One region of the Halomonas sp. ATBC28 genome, then DNA from elsewhere that is predicted to be linked to it. Evidence: predicted binding sites of a transcription regulator. Region 1 holds the regulator's gene; each other region holds the start of a gene.
The links. The regulator sigma-54, encoded in region 1, starts transcription at its own class of promoters, with help from an activator protein. The targets are predictions, from matches to a motif close to TGGCACNNNNNTTGCTNT.
Positions count from the first base shown of each region.

Region 2: speB (agmatinase) is a predicted target of sigma-54. The motif match lies at 2,316-2,333, and genes of this name have one in related genera.
Region 3: E0L35_RS18685 (circularly permuted type 2 ATP-grasp protein) is a predicted target of sigma-54. The motif match lies at 1,483-1,500, and genes of this name have one in related genera.

Region 1 is NZ_VCQL01000006.1:166,068-170,463, forward strand. It holds gene raiA (ribosome-associated translation inhibitor RaiA) at 1-67, opposite strand, end outside; gene E0L35_RS08750 (RNA polymerase factor sigma-54) at 165-1,580, opposite strand; gene lptB (LPS export ABC transporter ATP-binding protein) at 1,710-2,459, opposite strand; gene lptA (lipopolysaccharide transport periplasmic protein LptA) at 2,471-2,986, opposite strand; gene lptC (LPS export ABC transporter periplasmic protein LptC) at 2,998-3,567, opposite strand; gene E0L35_RS08770 (HAD hydrolase family protein) at 3,568-4,110, opposite strand; gene E0L35_RS08775 (KpsF/GutQ family sugar-phosphate isomerase) at 4,163-4,396, opposite strand, start outside.
Region 2 is NZ_VCQL01000001.1:277,044-281,439, forward strand. It holds gene E0L35_RS01225 (ABC transporter ATP-binding protein) at 1-654, opposite strand, end outside; gene E0L35_RS01230 (sigma 54-interacting transcriptional regulator) at 769-2,187, opposite strand; gene speB (agmatinase) at 2,410-3,360, shown strand; gene E0L35_RS01240 (YjiH family protein) at 3,464-4,396, shown strand, end outside.
Region 3 is NZ_VCQL01000017.1:78,871-83,266, reverse strand. It holds gene E0L35_RS18685 (circularly permuted type 2 ATP-grasp protein) at 1-1,396, opposite strand, end outside; gene E0L35_RS18680 (transglutaminase family protein) at 1,761-4,396, shown strand, end outside.

The sequences.
Region 1 (4,396 bases):
TCTCGTTGACATAGTCACGCAAGGCGTCAGTCAGTTCTACGTGATGACCAGTGATATTTACTTGCATTGACGTGCTCCTTATCCATCGGACTGTACTTCGATTGTAACCCTTTTTGCCGCGTTGCAAAGCCCTTGTCGAGAGTTTCCCTGAAACGTTAACGAAGTTAGCGCAAACGACGCCGTTCACTGGAAGAGGGAATGCCCATGGCTTCACGGTATTTCGCCACCGTACGACGCGCCACTTGAATCCCTCCTTCGCCTAATAGCGTCACTAAGCGGCTGTCTGAAAGCGGCTTGCCGGGCGGCTCCTCTTGAATCAGTTTCTTGAGTCGTGCACGGATGGCGGTGCTGGAGTGGCTGTCGCCATCTTGACCGCTCACCTGGCTTGAGAAAAAGTATTTGAGTTCAAACACACCACGGGGTGTATGGATATATTTTTGCGTCGTTACCCGTGAAATAGTCGACTCGTGCATCTCCACGGCTTCGGCAATGTCGGCCAGTATCAGTGGTTTCATGGCTTCTTCGCCGTGCTCTAAAAAGCCAATCTGGCGGGTAATGATCTCGCGACCAACACGCAGCAGCGTATCGTTTCGGCTAGAGAGGCTCTTGATCAACCAGCGCGCTTCCTGCAAGTGCTCTTTGAGAAACTGGTTGTCATCGCTTTTATCCGCACGCTTAATCAAGCTGGCGTAGTCGGGCTGAATGCGCAGCCGTGGCAGGGCCTCGGGGTTGAGCTCTAAATGCCAGCCTTCATTATCGTGGCGGACGACTAGATCGGGGGTGACATAGCTGTCATCGGTGTCGCCGTAGGCGCTGCCTGGGCGTGGGTCTAGGCTGCGAATAAGCAGGATGACATCGGCCAGCTGTTCGTCGTCGAGCCCTAGACGGCGTTTCAGCAGACGCATATCGTCTTTGCCAAGCGCTTCGAGAAACTGCCGCACCAAGCGGCGGGCGGGAACCAGCAGTGGCGTATCATCGGGGAGAGCGGCGAGCTGCAGCATCAAGCATTCACGCAAGTCACGGGCAAATATGCCGGTCGGCTCAAACTGCTGGAGCTTGAGTAGAATGGTTTCCACTTCGCGCTGGCTTAGCCCGTCAATGCCCTGGGCACGAAGCCCTTCACGGATGTCGTTGAGCGGCTGGGTCAGGTAGCCGTTGGCGTCTAGCGCGTCGATTAAACTTTCCGCGACAAGCTGCTCGCGAGCGCTAAAATCGGTCATGGCGAGTTGCCACAGCAGGTGGCCATGAAGGCTCTGCCCGGCTGCCTGGCGCTCAAAGTCGGGGCCTTCGCTGCTGCTGCCCCCCTGGCTTCCCATATCTTGATAGGTATCTGACCAGTCGCTATCTACCGAGAGCTCAGTAGGGATGCTCTCTGACCACTCTTCTTCCTTAGGCTCGCTGACAGCCTGTTCACTAAATTCATCTTCCTGCTCCAGCATGAGATTGGCATCGAGGGCCTGCTGAATTTCTTGACGAAGATCCAGCGTAGAGAGTTGCAGCAGCGCAATGGCCTGCTGCAACTGGGGCGTCATGGTCAGCTGTGTGCCGATACGCAGTTGGAGAGAAGCTTTCATGACCATCTGAGAACCACTCGTTAATCAGAATGCTCCACCCTAGTGCGAGTGAGTGCTTGGCGCAAGTGCAATAAGCATGCCATTGGTCGTAAAGTTGTTTTAAAGCGCTATTTAGGGGCAATTAAGGCAAAAACATTACAGGCGAAAATCGGCGCCCAAATACACATCCCTTACTTTTTGGTTGGTGAGAATCGAGGCGGGCGAGCCACTGGCGATGATTTGCCCATCGCCGACGATATAGGCGATATCGCAAATGTCTAGTGTTTCACGCACGTTGTGATCGGTGATCAGCACGCCGATATGGCGCTGTTTCAGTGCACGAATGATGGTTTTAATCTCACCTACCGAGATGGGGTCAACGCCCGCAAAAGGCTCATCGAGCAGAATAAAAGCGGGCTCTGTGGCTAGCGAGCGGGCTATTTCTACACGCCTGCGCTCGCCGCCCGAAAGGCTCATGCCCAGGTTGTCGCGAATATGGGTGATATGGAAGTCTTCGAGTAGCGCTTCCAGGCGCTGTTCGCGGTCGCTGCGGTTAAGCTCTTTGCGGGTCTCGAGTATCGCCATAATATTCTCGGCAACCGAGAGTTTGCGGAAAATAGACGCCTCTTGAGGTAGATAGCCAATCCCCGCGGCTGCGCGCTCGTGCATGGGGGCGCGCGTTAAATCCACATCGTCGATACCCACCTTGCCAGCGTCGGATTTGACCAGCCCAACAATCATATAAAATGAGGTGGTTTTGCCCGCGCCGTTGGGGCCCAAAAGGCCAACGACACTGCCTTGGGATATCTCCAGATTGATGTCTTTGACCACTCGGCGGCGTTTGTAGCTTTTAGCCAGGTGGTGGGCATAAAGGGTTTTGATCGGCGCAGTGTCAGCAGTGGCCACAGCTAGGCTCCCTATTGTTCAGGCTGAAGGGTCATGCGTATGCGCTGGGGCTCGCTGCCATCAACGTCAGAGCGCGCTTGAATCACTTCTCGGTCAATAAAATACTCAAGGCGACCGCCACTAAAGGTGTCCTCTTGCTGGGTCAGTTCGGCTTGGTCGATCAGCTCTACGCGACGCTCGGCGACGTGATAAATAATCCGCCGCGCCCAGCCTTCCGTGGGGCCTTCTTGCCCTTCGCCTTGATGGCGCAAGTAGGCGCGCTCACCGGTAGCGGTGGCTGTCGAGAGTTCGCCCGCGTCGTTGCGTTCGATCTCTACCCGCTCGCCGCGCAGTTGCATTTCGCCTTGGCGAATGTCCACATCCCCAGTATAAACAGCTGTGCCTGCCCGCTGATCAAGATCTAAACGGTCGGCTTCCACTTCCACTGGGGCCTGGGAAGATGAGTTGGTTTGGGCTAACACTGATAAAGGTATCGCTAAACCGAACAGTGCAGTGTAGAGCAGGGCTGGGGAAATCATGGCTTTCATGGCGGTTCCTATTAGCGTTGTGTGGCCGGGGGGTGCGTGCCGCGCACATTATCCGTTAAGCGAACCTGGCTGGTGTTAAGCCAAACGTCCATACGTGAAGCGCTCATTTGCTGCGGCGGTTGCTGCATCAATACCGGTGTGTCACTCCAGGCATGCTGCTCGAGGCCATCATAGTGCAGTAGCTCGGTATCTAGCTGCCAGCCTTCATCTGGTGCAAACAGTCGAGCCGAACCTGACAGCAGCAGGGCTTGGGTAGCGGTGTTGAGCGTGCCTACAGCGGCGCTGGCCAGCCACTGACGGTTTTCGCTGTCATACAGTACTGCCTCGGGCTCTTCCGTCCAGGTTTCGCTGCGCTGCGGGGTATGGATAAGGCGCGGTGTTTTTAGCGACTGCATGACACTGCCGTTATCCCCGAATAGGGTAATCTCGGCATTTTCCAGCACGTGGCCAGGTTCCTGAGCCTGTGCTTCGGGGTCGATGCTGGTGTCTTGAGGCCCGCGGGGGTCAAGCCATACCAGCAGAATCCCCAGCGCGATGACTAGCCCGGCTAACCAGAGGCGTACTTTAAAGCGTTTAAACATTTACGTGCGGCCGTGCAGATAGGTGTCGAGCACCGCGCCCCAGTGTCCTTGAGATTCAAGCAGCGTATCGCAGATCTCACGCACGGCACCGTGGCCACCCAGGCGTTCGGTAGTCCAGTCGGCGTGGGTATGCATATAGTCCGGCGCGTTTGGCACGGTAATGCCGACGCCGCAACGTTTGATAGCCGCTAGGTCGGGTAGGTCGTCGCCACAATAAGCCACCTGCTCTAGTTCAATATCGAGGCGCTGGCAGAGCCCGCGCAGTGTGGCCAGCTTGTCTTCACAGCCTTGGTGAACATGGTCAATGCCGAGTGCCGCCGCGCGTTGGCTAACCATGGGGGAGTCGCGCCCGGTAATCAACGCGACATGTACGCCCACGCGTTTGAGAAGCTTTAGCCCGTGGCCATCCTGGGTGTGGAATGCTTTGATTTCGATACCATCGGCCTGAAAGTAGAGGCGCCCATCGGTAAGGACGCCGTCAACATCCAGTGCTAGCAGGCGTACACGGCGGAGTTGGTCGAGTAGCGAGGCAGGTAGGGTCATAGAACCTCCATATCAATCAGTTCGTAAAGCAGGTCGTGTTGGCGCCGCTGGGTTAAATAACGCCGCTGGCGAGCAGGTCGTGCATATGTAGAGCCCCAATTGGGCGCTGTTGTTCATCAACCACCGCTAGCGCGGTAATACGGCTTTCTTCCATGATGCGTACCGCTTCGGCCGCCAGGATATCGGGGCCTATGCGCTTGCCCGGCCGGGTCATGACATCATCAACGCGCACGTCGCGCAGATTATGGAATTGATCCAGCGTGCGGCGTAGATCGCCATCGGTGTA
Region 2 (4,396 bases), on a different contig from region 1:
GTCCTGAACTATTTTGCCGTGCTGCATCAGAATCACACGATCGCCCATGCTCATGGCTTCCACCTGGTCGTGGGTGACGTAGATAACCGTCATATTCAGGCGGCTTTGTAATGCTTTGATTTCCCGGCGCATGTCGCTGCGCAGCCGGGCGTCCAGGTTGGATAGCGGTTCATCCATCAGGCAGATCGGGTGTTCGGAAATAACCGAGCGCGCCAAAGCAACCCGCTGGCGTTGACCGCCGGAAAGCTGGGCAGGTTTGCGGTTCAGATAATCGGTTAAATCAACCAGTTCGGCCACCTTGGCTAGCCGCTCGCGCTGCTCGGCTTTGGGTACCTTGCGGCTGCGCAGGCCAAACACGATATTGTCAGCCACACTCAAATGCGGAAACAGCGCGTAGGACTGAAACACCATGCTCAGCCCACGGTCGCCGGGCGGCAGGTGTGTGACGTCGCGCTCGCCGATATGTATACGTCCGTTGCTGGCCTCTTCCAGGCCCGCGATCATGCGTAGCGTGGTGGATTTACCGCAGCCTGAAGGGCCGAGCAGAATGACAAATTGCCCAGGCGTGACATCGAAGGAGATTTCATCGACGGCAGTGGTCGCGCCCCAACGTTTAGTGACGCGCTCCAGGCGAATACGCGATTGGTTTGACATAGCACACACATCACCGGCTGTTGGTTGTTATTGGTTCAGCTTGTGTTGAAGGTGTTGCCGTTTCATGACACTTACATGGATGGTTGATGACACCCGCTGTGTCAAGATAAAAATTCACTTGGTCACTTTAATGCCATAGCGCTGAAGCCTGCGCACCACACTGGATTGGCTGATGCCCAGCCGCTCGGCAATGGCATAGGTGCTGGGGAGTGTGTTGCACAGCTCTTCAAGCGTTTCACGCTCCAGCCGCGCTAGGTACTGCTTGAGGGTTTCCTGGGGCTCGAGTGCTACTGCCGACCTTGCTGGCGAGGCGCTCGGCAAGTTGGCCGGGAACTGTTCGGCGTGAGGGAGTGCGGCAGGCTCTTCGATTTGATCGGTGGGGCTGGAAAGCCAAGCTCTCTCTAGCCAGTTCTCCAGCTCGCGGACGTTACCCGGCCATTCGCTGCCCATCAGTGTCGACCAAACGCGGGTATCAAGAATTTTTTGCCGCCCGTAGCGCTGGTTGAGCCGGTTTAAACACGCTTCAACCAGGTCGGGGATATCCTCCCGGCGGTCACGAAGTGGCGGCAGGGTGACCGGGATCACATTGAGGCGGTAGTAAAGATCCAGACGAAAAAGTCCTGCTTCTACTTGCTTGCCCAAATCCTGGTTGGTCGCCACGACCAAGCGAAAATTGACTTTGCGTGATCGGGTGTCACCCAGTCGGGTCAAGCTACCGTCCTGAATCACCTTGAGCAGTTTGGTTTGCATTAGCAGCGGCAGCTCGCCTATTTCATCCAAAAACAGCGTACCGCCCTCGGCCTGCTCTAACAGCCCGGCTTTGCCCTGGCGGGCGGCACCGCTGAAAGCGCCGGGCTGGTAGCCAAACATCTCGGACTCAAACAGATTCTCTGGAATCGCCGCGCAGTTAACGTCGATAAAGGGGCCGTCACAGCGCTGGCTCCAGCGGTGTAGCTGCTTGGCAAAGGCGGTTTTACCCACACCTGATTCACCCAGCATCAGCACATTGGCATCCGAAGGGGCGACCCGCTTAAGCAGCAGCGCAATTTCACGCATCACGCTGCTACGCACCTGCAAATTGTCCAGGGCGTCATCCAACGCCTGCTCTTCCGCGTCTGGCGCTGCCTGACTGCGCTTTAAGTGTTCGCTAAAGCGTTTTTGCAGCAGCGCATATTCGTCCTGCAGTAACTGCAAGTCGGTTAAATCCCGCGAGCGGCTGATAATGCGCTCCAGCTTGCCGTCGACGAATACAGGATAGGCTTCGGCAATCACCCGGCGGCCTGTTCCGGTGACCTGCATAAGCTGTGCAGGCCGGCGGGTGCGCATCACTTCCATGGTGATGGAGGGTTTGAGCACCCCGGCCGCTTGCAGTTGCTGCACACTGCTGGAGAGCAGCTCTTCTCTGGATACCCCGTAAACCGCTTCTGCTCCTGGGCTAATATCCACTATTTGCCCATCGCCACTGACGATAAAGAAGTGGTCGTTTGCGGTCTCCACAATGGTTCGCAGCACACGCCTGTCTATTTCACTCATCGCAGCCAACTCCTCTGAGTGATTCATTTATGAATCTTTGATACAAAAATGAATTAAAAAAGCCTCTAGTTGATTCATTTTTGCATCGTTTGGTCGCTAATCCCACCACTTTATAGGCATCTACGACTTGGCATGGTCTGTGCAATGACTTTAGAAGAGTAGTGAAAAGAGCTAGGCCAATACCTACACCGTGCTCACCGCCAAAAATATAAGGAGATGTGTATGTCGGAGTTTAATCAGCCCTTGGGCGGAAACACCATGCCGCGCTTTGCAGGCCCTGCCACCATGATGCGCCTGCCCACCCAAGAGACAGCCGAGGGTTTGGATGCGGCATTTATTGGCATTCCCATGGATATCGGCACTTCAAACCGCCCCGGCACGCGGCTTGGACCACGCCAGATTCGCGATGAGTCGCGTATGCTGCGCCCTTACAATATGGCGACCCGCGCCGCGCCCTTTGAAAGCTTGCAAGTGGCCGATATCGGTGATGTGCCTATCAACACCTTTCATCTGCCGAAAAGCGTCGACATCATCACCGCCTTTTACGATGGCGTACTGAAACATGACTGCATTCCGCTGACCCTGGGCGGTGAGCACACCCTAACGCTGCCTATCCTTCGCGCCATGGCCAAAAAACACGGCCCGGTGGGGTTGATTCATATCGATGCTCATGCCGATGTCAATGAGCACATGTTCGGCGAGCCAATTGCCCACGGCACGCCGTTTCGTCGTGCCCAGGAGGAGGGGTTGCTGGCCCATGGCAAGGTAGTGCAAATCGGCCTGCGCGGTACCGGCTATGCCGCTGAAGATTTTGACTGGTGTCGCGACCAGGGCTTTCGTGTCGTGCCCGCCGAAGAGTGCTGGTATCGCTCGCTAGCGCCCTTGATGGCCGAGGTGCGTGAGCAGATGGGCGATATTCCGGTGTACATCAGTTTCGACATCGACGGCCTGGATCCTTCTGTTGCCCCCGGCACCGGCACGGTGGAAATGGGCGGGCTGACCTCTAGCCAAGGATTGGAGCTGGTTCGCGGTGCCGCTGGGCTGAATATTGTCGGCGGCGACCTGGTGGAAGTGTCACCACCTTATGACCCCAGCGGCAACACCGCGCTGATGGGCGCCACGCTGCTGTATGAAATGCTTTGCGTACTGCCGGGCGTTAAACACAGCGAGTGACGCCGACCAAATAGCTAACAAAGAAATAGCGACTAAATAAAAAAGTACTGACCTAGCTACGCCGCCAGCCACCTCCAAGAATCACTTCCAATGGGTGACCCCTATGTCGTATAGCAACGTTAAATCGGAACAGCCGACCTCGTCGGCACCGATACCCCGCGCGCACTTACTGAAATTTATCATTCCATCGCTAATTGGGGTGCTGCTGTTTCTCGTCCCTTTTCAAGTGGGCGATACCATTAACATCGGCATGGGCCTAATGGCCGATAGCCTGCAAACCCTGCTAGGCTCGGCGCTGCCAGCTATTGCGGTAGTGGTACTCTGCCTGTCGGTGGTAGCGACGATTTACGCCAAGCTAGCTAACCCTGCCTGGGCCAAAAAAGGCATGCTGCACGAAATGTTTCATGTCGGGCCAGTGTGGTTAGTGATGCGCGTTTTAGGCGCGCTGTTTGCTGTGATGACCTATTTTCAGTTTGGGCCAGAGTTCGTCACTGCGTCCTTTACCGGTGGGGTGATGCTCAATGATCTGGCGCCGGTACTATTAACGTTCTTCTTCTTTGCTGCGCTGCTGCTGCCGTTTCTAGTCGAGTTTGGCTTTATGGAGTTCATCGGCAGTATGGTACGTAAGCCGTTTCGGGTGATTTTTAATTTGCCGGGACGCAGCGCTATTGATGCCACCGCCTCATGGATGGGATCGGGCACCGTCGGTGTGCTGATCACCACTCAGCAGTACGAGCAGGGCTTCTATAACCGCCGCGAAGCCTCGGTCATTGCCACCAACTTCTCCGTGGTGTCGATTGCGTTTGCGCTGCTCGTCACCAGCTTTGTCGATATCAACCACCTGTTTGTGCAGTTCTACTTTACGGTGGTGGTTTCCGGGTTGATCGCTGCAGTGATTGTGCCGCGCCTGCCGCCGCTGTCGCGCAAATCCAATGACTATTACGAGCCCGTGGGCTGCCAGTTGAGCGAAGAGCGCACTGAAAAAGTGGGTCTGTTCCGTTACAGCTTGATTCAGGCCACCAATCGCGCCGCTGGA
Region 3 (4,396 bases), on a different contig from region 1:
TCACCACCAACGAACCCTCTATCAATGCCACGCGGGTTAGTCCACCGGTGGTGACATGGATTTCTGGCCCCGAAAGAATGAAGGGGCGCAAATCCACATGGCGCGGCTGCGGTAATCCATTCGCCAGCGTAGGCGTGGTCGACAGTGCCAGGGTCGGTTGAGCCATATAGTTGCGCGGGTTCGCCTTAATCAAGCGGGCAAACTCTTCGCGGGTCTCTTTGGTTGAGCGTGGGCCAATGAGCATGCCGTAGCCCCCCGACTCATTGGCCGGTTTCACTACCAATTCATCCAGGTGGTCGAGTACATAGCGGCGATCGTCCTCGAACATACACAGGTAGCTGGGCACGTTGGGGATCAGCGGCTCTTGATCGAGGTAGTAGCGAATCAACGCGGGAACAAAGGCGTAAACGACCTTATCGTCCGCCACGCCGGCCCCCGGAGCATTGGCAAGTGCTACTTTCCCCGCCCGCCAGGCGCGCATTAGGCCCGCCACCCCCAGCATGGATTCCGGGTTAAATGCTTCCGGGTCGAGAAACTCATCGTCTACACGGCGGTAAATAACATCGACCCGGCGTAGCCCTTCCACGGTGCGCATGTACACCACATCATCGTCATCAACGAGTAGATCACTTCCCTGCACCAGCTCGACGCCCATTTGCTGGGCAAGATAGGCGTGCTCAAAATAGGCAGAGTTGTAGATCCCGGGGGTCAGTACCACTACCTGGGGGTCATCACCTGGCCTTGGCGACATCGCCGCCAGCATGTCGTAAAGCTGAGCCACATAGTCATCAACGGGCAAAATCTTGCCTGAGGCGAACAACTCCGGCAGTACCCGCTTGGTGACATTGCGGTTTTCCAGCATGTAGGAGACACCGGAAGGAATGCGTAAGTTATCCTCCAGCACGTAGAGCGTCCCGTCGCCATCGCGCACCAGGTCAGAGCCACATACATGAGCCCATACGCCGTGAGGGGGGTTAATGCCAACACACTGGGGGCGGAAATTAACCGATTGTGCCAGCACCTCGGCGGGCAGTACTTTGTCCTTAATGACTTTTTGATCATGGTAAAGGTCATCGATAAATAGATTCAGCGCCTGCACGCGCTGCTTAAGGCCTGCCTCGGTTTTACGCCACTCACTGGCGGGAATGATTCGCGGCACAATATCAAAGGGCCAGGCACGGTCAATCATCGCGCCTTCAGAGTAGACGGTGAAGGTAATCCCCATGGTACGAATAGCGATCTCCGCCGCGGTTTTTCGCTCCGCTAACTCCTCGGCGCTAAACCTTGCCAACATGTTGCACAATTCACCCGCTGACTCGCGTGGCTGACCGGGAGCGGCCATCAGCTCATCGTAGTAATCACGACACGCATAGTTATTCCAATTCACTTGGCTCATGGGCGCTCTCCTGGCGCTGGGGTGGAAGCGGCAACTTCCTCAATGCTCAGTGTAGGCCTGCCGCGTGCAAAACAATCAAACAATTGAGAGCAAAATGCGTACCATCTTTTGCGATATTTCAACGTTCACTTACTTAAACGCTACTTGACAGAGAGCACGAGAAAATTAAAGCGCTTTTATGCGCCGCATTGGTGCATAAAAGTGGCGTCAAATTGGTGCGCAAAGCGCTTTCCACTTTAGTTAAACGTCTTAGTTAAGATAGCGGCTGCAAAAAAGTAAAAGTGGAACGATACTTGCGAAACGTTCGGTTATTCCTTAACCCAACCGACCAGCCGGTTAATAACGGTTCTTTTGAGGGTGGCTCATGACCATTCGCGTTGCCTTGTATCATCGTACGACTTACCACTTTGACCGCCCGGTGCGTCTTTCGCCCCATGTTATTCGACTGCGCCCAGCGCCCCACTGCCGTACTCATATCGAAGCGTACTCGCTCAAACTCTCCGGCGATGACCACTTTTTAAACTGGCAACAGGATCCGTTCGGCAACTTCAATGCTCGCGTGGTGTTCCCTGAACCGCGCCAAGAGTTAACCATTGCCGTCGAGCTAATCGTCCCGATGACGGTGATTAACCCGTTCGATTTCTTCTTGGACGACATTGCGCAAACGATTCCCTTTGCTTACCCAGAAGCGCTGCGCCAAGAACTAAGCCCCTATCTTGAAATAACCGAATCAGGGCCACGGCTGATGGAGTGGCTCAAAGCCGTTCCCCGTGAACCGACTACCACCGTCGATTTTCTGGTCGCGCTTAATCAACGTCTGCAGAATGACATCGGTTACCTAGTGCGCCTGGAGCCCGGTGTCCAGAGCTGCGAAGAGACGCTGACACTCGCCAGCGGCTCCTGCCGCGACAGTGCCTGGCTGCTGGTGCAAATTTTCCGCCATCTGGGCCTCGCCGCTCGTTTTGTGTCCGGCTATCTCATTCAGCTCAAGTCAGATGTTAAAGCGCTGGACGGCCCGAGCGGCAGCGAGGTGGACTTCACCGACCTGCACGCCTGGACCGAAGTCTTCCTGCCCGGCGCCGGCTGGGTAGGCCTTGACCCCACCTCAGGTCTATTCGCTGGCGAAGGACACATTCCCCTCGCCGCCACTCCGACGACGGGTAGCGCCGCGGCCATCACCGGATTTTCGGATAAGTGTGAAGTCACCTTTGATGTGACCATGGAGGTCGAGCGCATCCATGAAGACCCACGGGTCACCAAGCCCTATAGCGATGAACAGTGGCACCGTATCTGCACGCTGGGCGACCAAGTGGACGCTGAACTCTTACAGCAGGACGTTCGCCTTACTATGGGGGGCGAACCCACGTTTGTATCCGTCGACGATATGGAGAGCCCACAGTGGAATACCGAAGCGTTAGGTGAGCACAAGCGCGAGCGCGCCGAGGCACTGCTAACCCGGCTGCAAGCCGCCTATGCGCCCGGCAGCGCTATTCAGCAACAGCAGGGCAAATGGTACCCCGGTGAACCGTTACCGCGCTGGGCGCTGGCCTGCTATTGGCGGAAAGATGGCGTGCCGCTATGGCGAGATCCAAAATGGCTAGCTTGTATGGAAGGCGCCCCCAAGGTAGCCGTGGATGACACCACTGCCCAACGCTTTACCAAAGCACTTAGCGAACGCCTGGGCGTGGCTGAGCGCTACTGGATTCCGGCGTATGAAGATGCCTACTACTACCTCTGGAAAGAGCAATCGCTGCCGGTCAATGTCGACCCACGCGAAGCCAATCTAAAAGATGACGCCGAACGCCACCGTTTAGCTCGCTTATTGGAGCAGGGGTTAGACGAAGTCGTGGGCTACGCCCTGCCGCTGCGCCACTCGATCAGCCAAGCCCACCGCTGGGAGAGCGGCCGCTGGCCGCTCAAGCGCGACCACTTATTTCTGGTGCCCGGCGATTCGCCCATGGGCCTACGCTTACCCCTTTCAACGCTTCCCTGGGCTGACCCAGAGGAGCAGCCGCAGCCTGAATCGCTGTTCGCTCCTCGGCCTGAACTGGGTGATATTCACGGTGAAGTTGCCCGCCGCAACGCCGAACAGCTGCATATCAGTGATGCCGAACGCTTGGGGCGCTCAAGCCACCCGAGCCCATCACACCCCGAGGGCGAATCCGTTCAACAGCAGCCCCAGGCAAACAGCGATAGGGAAAGTAATGTTATTCACACCAGCCTATGTGTGGAGCCACGGGATGGTCGCCTAAATATTTTCCTGCCCCCGCTGACCGGCTTAGAGCACTACCTGGATCTACTTAGCACCGTTGAGGAGTGCGCCAAGGAACTCGCTTGCCCGGTCATGATAGAGGGCTACTCGCCCCCTCGGGATCCGCGTCTGGAAAATTTTATGATCACCCCCGACCCAGGCGTGATCGAAGTGAATATTATGCCTGCGGCCAGTTGGCAAACCCTGGTGGCACAAACCGAACGGCTTTACGCTGAAGCACGGGAAACCCGCCTGGGCACTGAAAAATTTATGCTCGATGGCCGCCACACCGGTACCGGCGGTGGCAACCATGTCACCCTGGGCGGGTTGACGCCTGACGATTCACCGTTTTTGCGTCGTCCGGACCTGCTCGCCAGTTTAGTCACCTACTGGCAGCACCACCCGAGTCTCTCTTACCTGTTTTCGGGTCTGTTTATTGGCCCCACCAGCCAGGCGCCGCGGGTGGATGAAGCTCGCCATGAAGCCCTCTATGAGCTGGAGATCGCCCTACAGCAAATGCCCGAAGGCGAAGTGGTGCAGCCCTGGCTGGTCGATCGCTTATTGCGCCACCTGCTCACCGACTTAACCGGCAATACTCACCGCGCCGAATTCTGTATCGACAAACTCTACTCGCCGGATAGCGACAGCGGTCGCCTCGGCTTACTGGAACTACGCGGCTTTGAGATGCCACCCCATGCCCGCATGGGGCTGATGCAGATGCTGCTGATCCGCGCACTGGTAGCCCGCTG